Regions from separate parts of the Candidatus Merdisoma sp. HCP28S3_D10 genome, predicted to be linked through region 2. Evidence: predicted binding sites of a transcription regulator. Region 2 holds the regulator's gene; the other holds the start of a gene.
What was found. The regulator NrdR, encoded in region 2, represses ribonucleotide reductase genes. The targets are predictions, from matches to a motif close to CACAANATNTTGTG.
Positions count from the first base shown of each region.

Region 1: nrdD (anaerobic ribonucleoside-triphosphate reductase) is a predicted target of NrdR. The motif match lies at 1,700-1,713, and genes of this name have one in related genera.

Region 1 covers NZ_JBQHTG010000004.1:34,585-38,002, forward strand. Annotated here, with positions in the region: gene ACTNCH_RS10510 (vWA domain-containing protein) at 1-523, opposite strand, end outside; gene ACTNCH_RS10515 (leucine-rich repeat protein) at 533-1,528, opposite strand; gene nrdD (anaerobic ribonucleoside-triphosphate reductase) at 1,772-3,418, shown strand, end outside.
Region 2 covers NZ_JBQHTG010000002.1:2,277-5,694, reverse strand. Annotated here, with positions in the region: gene ACTNCH_RS05075 (M24 family metallopeptidase) at 1-862, opposite strand, end outside; gene ACTNCH_RS05070 (YqeG family HAD IIIA-type phosphatase) at 859-1,362, opposite strand; gene nrdR (transcriptional regulator NrdR) at 1,380-1,832, opposite strand; gene ACTNCH_RS05060 (YlmC/YmxH family sporulation protein) at 1,991-2,242, shown strand; gene ACTNCH_RS05055 (M56 family metallopeptidase) at 2,334-3,418, opposite strand, start outside.

The DNA of each region.
Region 1 (3,418 bases), on a different contig from region 2:
ATTCCATCTCCCAGCGGCTGATTTCCGCCTCGGTAAGCTCCCCGGCAATCACCTGATAGATTCCCTCTGCCGTCAGCACCGGCACCTTGTCCCGGAGTCTTGCGTATACGCTTTTCCGGAAGGCTCCTGAGGAAAGATGGACGCAGCGCAGATACAGGCTGTCAATCAGCGCCTCCGTGGCCACATCACAGGCCAGGTTCCACAGCCGCCCGTCTCTGCCCTTTCGGTCAAAGGGGTGGCAGAACAGGCAGTGGAGTATCACATGAAGATAAAGCCGGGTGCAGGCGGCGCGCCCCATCTTTTCATAAAGCTCCAGCATGCCGTCCGGAAAATAGTACAGCGCCCCGCCGTCCGTTCCCGCCGGCGACGCCGTGCCCGGAACCGGACTAAGATTTCCAAGGGCCAGATCCAGATACCGAAGCTTCAGATACAGCTCATTCCTGGACTGCGCGAGAATCCGGGCCGCCAGCTCTTCCTTCTGAAGCTGTACCTTTTGTTCTTCCAATATCGCGCTTTTTATCATGATGTCCTCCTACAGCTCAAACCGTTCAAGGGCTGATTGTTTTTTTGTCCGGCCGGACGCTCCCAGCCGATCCTGCAGATAGGCCACGCCCTCGGGAAATCCGTCCACAGCGGCAACCGCCATCTGTGACAGCAGATCCGTTTCTGGATTTCCATTTTCTGTCAGCCATTTTAAAGTGTCCAGATTCCGCTTTTCTATCGCGTCCCCATAGGCCTGCTCCAGATGCTCCGAAAGCCAGCTTTCATAATCTGCCCGGCGCTCCTCAGACAATCCCACCGGGTACTGCAGCCGATCCAGGGTCATCTCCAGCACCGTGTCAAACTCCTCTTCTGCCTTCGCCATATAGTAGCAGGCGTCATAGGCGCGGAAATCCAACTTCTTCATATAGAAGCTGTTCCGGAAATTCATGCCGCTTCCGTGCATATGGGTCATCAGAATCCGGGCCGGGGTATTTTCCACACTTTCCTCAAAGAATTCCGGGAATACCAGCTTTGCTTCTATCTGTCCCCTGACCGTCACCGTCATCTTTTCCGGCACTTCAATCAGGATCTCCTTCAGGCAGGATGTTTCCGTCCCGTCCAGCGTCACCGTCAGCTGCTCCAGATGATGACAGCCGGTAAAAAGTCCCGCTCCCAGATCCTTTAAGCTGCTGTGAAAAGCAAATTCCTTCAGTCCGTTGCAGTTGTAGAAGGCATAGGGGCCGATTTTCCGAAGGCTCCCGGGCAGCCGGACTGCTTCCACCGTAAGTCCCTGAAGCTCCGGGGCTGTGTCCGGTGACGGCTCAACCGGCTCCCGGTCTTTCATTTCGTCATTCCATATTTTTACAGTTTCGGTTTTCAGCTCCTGCCGGAACCGCTCCTTATTAAGGTGCGCGGAAAAGGCATACGCGCCCAGCTCTGTCACCGGACAGTCCTCGATTTCTGACGGAATTTCCGCTTCTTTTCCAAAATCATAACAGCGGCGCACCACCGCGCAGCCATTCTTTATTTCATAGGCAAATCTCATTTTCTGCCTTTGTCTCCTTTTGTCAGTCTTCTTTTTTTGAATCCCTTTACGCTCTTGCATCATATCATAAACTTTCTGTCATTTCCAGAAAGAATGTGTCAATGCCAAAGAACACCTGTATATTTTCACGCATGTATACAACAATATATAGTAAATACTCATTGACATACCCACTATATCTTGTTACAATGAGTTTGTTGCTAACAAGATAAAATATTTTTACGATAGAGGGAGAGGTAGCATATGAAAATCATCAAACGAAGCGGAGCCGAAGTTGAATTCGACCCTCACAAAATTGTCATTGCCGTGGCAAAGGCCAATGCCAGCGTTGTGCCCAGCGCCCGTATGACGGACGTCCAGATCCGGCGGATTGCCGAGGACGTGGAGAGTGCCGCGCTGAATATCAAGCGTTCCTTAAGCGTCGAGGAAATCCAGGACATGGTCGAGGACGAGATCATGAACCTGCGCGCCTTTGACGTGGCAAGACAGTATATCACCTACCGTTACACCCGTGCGCTGGTGCGGAAATCCAATACCACCGACGAGCAGATCTTAAGCCTTATCGAGTGCAATAACGAGGAAGTTAAGCAGGAGAACTCCAACAAGAACCCCACCGTCAACAGCGTACAGCGCGATTATATGGCCGGCGAGGTCAGCAAGGACATCACCCGCCGTATCCTGCTTCCGCCGGATATCGTGGAGGCCCACGAAGAGGGTCTGATCCATTTCCACGACGCAGACTACTTTGCGCAGCATATGCATAACTGCGATCTGGTCAATCTGGAGGATATGCTGCAGAACGGCACCGTTATCAGCGGCACGCTTATCGAGAAGCCCCACAGCTTCTCCACTGCCTGCAATATCGCCACACAGATCATTGCCCAGGTAGCCTCCTGCCAGTACGGCGGCCAGAGCATCAGCCTGACCCATCTGGCTCCCTTTGTGGATATCAGCCGTAAAAAAATCCGCCGTCAGGTGGCAGACGAGCTGCATTCCATCCGCGAAGCGGTTACCCAGGATGAGATCGATTTCATCACCGAGAAGCGTCTGCGGGAAGAGGTTAAAAATGGCGTACAGATGATCCAGTATCAGGTTGTCACGCTGATGACCACCAATGGACAGGCTCCCTTTGTCACCGTCTTCATGTATCTGAACGAGGCAAAGAACGAACAGGAAAAGAAGGATCTGGCTCTTATTATAGAAGAAACCCTGCGTCAGCGTTATCAGGGTGTCAAAAATGAAAAGGGCGTCTGGATTACTCCTGCCTTCCCGAAGCTTATCTATGTGCTGGAGGACGACAATATCCACGACGAGGATCCCTACTACTATCTGACAAAGCTGGCTGCCAAGTGTACTGCCAAGCGTATGGTGCCCGATTACATTTCCGAAAAAATCATGTTCCAGAATAAGGTGGACAAAAACGGGGAAGGCCACTGCTACACCTGCATGGGCTGCAGAAGCTTCCTGACCCCCTATCTGGACGAGAACGGCAAGCCCAAGTACTACGGCCGCTTCAACCAGGGCGTTGTCACCGTCAACCTGGTGGATATCGGACTTTCCGCCGGCGGCGACATGAACCGGTTCTGGGAGATCTTTGACGAGCGTATGGAGCTCTGCCACCGCGCCCTGCAGTGCCGTCATGAGCGTTTAAGCGGTACAGTATCCGACGCGGCCCCGATTCTGTGGCAGCATGGAGCTCTCCTGCGTCTGGAGAAGGGCGAAACCATCGATAAGTATCTCCACGGCGGATACTCCACCCTGTCCCTGGGCTACGCAGGTCTCTGGGAATGTGTATACAGCCTGAATGGCAAAAAGCTGACCGAGAAGGAAGGCGAAGAGCTGGGACTGGAAATCATGAAGAAGCTCAACGAGTACACCGCAAAATGGAAG
Region 2 (3,418 bases):
GGGAATGACCGAAATACTGCCCGTAGCCCACCTTCTCTATGACGTTCCTGGCCAGCCTGTCGCCCTCAGCGCAGGTCATGCCCGGCTTCAGGCCCGCAAGCGCGGTCTTCTGTGCCTCCAGCACCACACGGTAGACCTCCTTCTGCTTCTCGCTTGCCTTCCCTATCACCACCGTCCGGGTCATATCGGAACAGTAGCCATGATACCGGCAGCCGAAATCCATCGTCACGAAATCACCTGTTTCCAGTTTCTTCTCAGACGGAACCGCATGGGGCATGGCTGAATGATAGCCGGAAGCCACGATGGTATCAAAGCTGGTTCCCTCCGCCCCGTGGCTCCGCATAAAGTACTCCAGCTTCGCCGCAATCTCCAGCTCGGTGACACCCGGCTTCAGTTCATTTAAAATATAGGAAAATGCCGCGTCGCCGATGCTCTCTGCCTTCTCCATCCACTGCAGTTCCTGCTCATTTTTGATTACGCGCAGACCGGAAAGACTGTCTCCCAGCATAAACCAGTGCTCCGGGCCAAAACCGGTCTTCTTCCACAGTCCATATAATGTCCCGTAAAGCATGGAGTCTTCCTCAAAGCCCAGGCGCTCTATCCGATCTTCCTCCAGAAGCTCTTTTAAAAGGACGGCGTAGCCCCGTCCCGCGCTGATGGTCCGCACCTCGCAGCCGCCGCTCTCTTCCTCTGCCTGCAGGGTATACCGGCTGTCCGTCAGAATCACTTTCCGCTCCGGTGTCAGGTACAGATAGCTCTCCGTTCCCGCAAATCCGCTGATATGGCGGATATTGGCCGGGCCGGACACCAGGGCCCCGTCCACCTTTTTTTCTTTTAAAAGCTCTGATATCTTCGATATCATTTCTTCGCTTCCCTTCTCTTATAGAAAAATAAAACGATCTTCTCCAGATAACGCTTCAGCACAATCTGAATCTCCTCATGGGGATCGATGGGCTTTACCAGGATCGAATACATTCCCGCCCGGTTCGCTCCCCACACATCGGTAAATAGCTGATCGCCGATAAACAGCGTATTGCTCCGGTCCGTACCCATACGGGCCATGCCCTCCTGATATCCCCGGCGGCTGGGCTTGTCTGCCTTGTATACAAAGGGCGTATTCATGGCGTCCGCAAAGGGGCGCACCCGGGGCTCCTTGTTATTGGAAATCAGACAGGTGGCAAAGCCGAGGGCGTGAAGCCGCTGAAAGAGCTCCACGCTCTGTGCGGTAGCGGGAGCTCCATGGGGTACCAATGTATTGTCCACATCAAACAGGATGCCGCGAAAGCCCCTGCTGTATAATTCTTCAAAATCAATTCCATAGGTGGAATCTACATATTTTCTGGGGTAAAATGCCTGAAACAGAATGGTTCCTCCTTCTCCTACTTATCGAGCATCTTTTTCAGTTCGCTTAAGAAGGTATTCACGTCCTTAAACTCTCTGTATACAGAGGCAAAGCGCACATAGGCAACCGAATCCAGATCCTTCAAACGATCCATGACCATCTCGCCGATGACGGAGCTGGGAATCTCCCGCTCCTCCCGGTTAAAAATATCGCTCTCAATGGCGTCAATCATAGTGTTGATATCCTTTAAAGGTACCGGCCGTTTGTGGCAGGCCCTTAAAATACCGTCCTCGATTTTACTTCTGTCATAATGCTCCCGGTTATTATCTTTTTTTATTACCATAACCGGAATGGTCTCGATCTTCTCATAAGTGGTGAAGCGCTTACCGCACGCGTCGCAGAGACGGCGGCGTCTTATAGAGCTGTTATCGTCTGCAGGTCTCGAATCAATGACTCTTGTATTTTCCTGACTGCAAAATGGGCATTTCATCTGTATTTCCTCCGGTTGGTTTTCTAATGCATTCAGTATATTACATTTTTATATTTTATGTCAATCATTGTCATAAGAAATACAGGAAAAATGACAGGCACCAAAGCTCTGCTCTTTCATATGATAAGTTTAAGAACCCGGATTTGGGGAGCCCTGCTATGACCTTCTGTGAGCTGCATGAAAAAGATGTAATCAATATCCATGACTGCCGGAGACTGGGCTGCGTATCCGATCTGGTCTTTGATCCCAAAAACGGCTGTATCCTGGCGCTGATTACCACCACTAGCGAAAAGCTCTGGGGCTTTCTGGGAAAAGAAAATGAGTGCGAGATTCCCTGGTGTAAGATCAGGCAAATCGGGCCGGACATTATATTGGTTGATATAGATGAAAAGCTGCATAGACAGCCATAAAGAATGGCCGCAAAAAGGAACTGTATCCAAGTTCTATTCCAGTTCCTTTTGTACGCTTTCGCTATTCGTTTTCACATTGGCTACTTTCTCTTTACCCTATGGGAATCTCCTTCGGCACCCAGATCCGGCTACCCTCGTCGATGCCCGGCTGGGTCATCCGCACCCGGATGGTTCCGTCCGGGAACTCATAATTGACCCATACATCGCCGCCATCCGCGTCTTCCGTCTTCCCTATGCCGCCAGACACGTGCAGGGTCGTCTCCAATGCCTTCGCCGGTGTGGAAAATGCTTCCCTATAATAAGACGGATAGGACTCTGCCACATCGTTCTGTACCAGATAGGAAGCGAAGCTGGAATCCAGATCCGCCGTTTCGTCCGTGGGCTTCAGATAATCCGGCTGCCACATCCGGTAAGCCTCCTCAAATTCTGCAGCACTGGTGATATCATCATAATATTTCGTTTTCCAGGCCGTCACACGGTAGGTATCCCCGTTCTTTTCCAGTGTAATATAATCCTTCCAGGACCACCACAAAGGATCGCTGGTCATGGACGGATAGGTAATCTCTGCCTCTGCATTGCCGTCTCCCATGCTCAGGCTGATGGTCGGGCCGTCTGCCAGAAATGGGCTGGATACGCCCATGGTCTTGGTCCCGTCTTCCAGCACCTGGATACCCAGGTCGTCACTGTGCTGCAGCACCGGGCTCAACAATTCCCAGACGGTATCCGCGTCCCGATTGCCTGCCGCTTCCGCAAAGGTTTTTACCACCTCGTAAATTTTTTCCTCATCACCACCCAGCTTCAGATTTCCACCGGATACAAAGGAAGCCGTATCATCTCCGCTGCTCAGTTTTCCGGCCAGAAAGATGGAAGTGGGACCGTCCGCGCCGCCGATGATGTCCTCGTCGAAAGTCGAAGCCGGATTGGACAGGCAGAACCAGGCTGCGCCCGCCACCAGCGCCACGGCTGCCGCCGCGATTCCTGCCCTGGTCTTTTTATATCGGAGAATATTCTTAATCCGGCTCTTCACGGAATTCTCTCCGAAAGCCACCGGCGTACCAGTCAGAAACGCGCCCGGTGCGGAAAGCTTCAGCAAGAAGGTACTGTAACGCTTCTTTTCCTCCGTCCCCAACTGTTCCAGCACCTGTTCATCGCAGGCCATCTCCATATCCCGGGCCA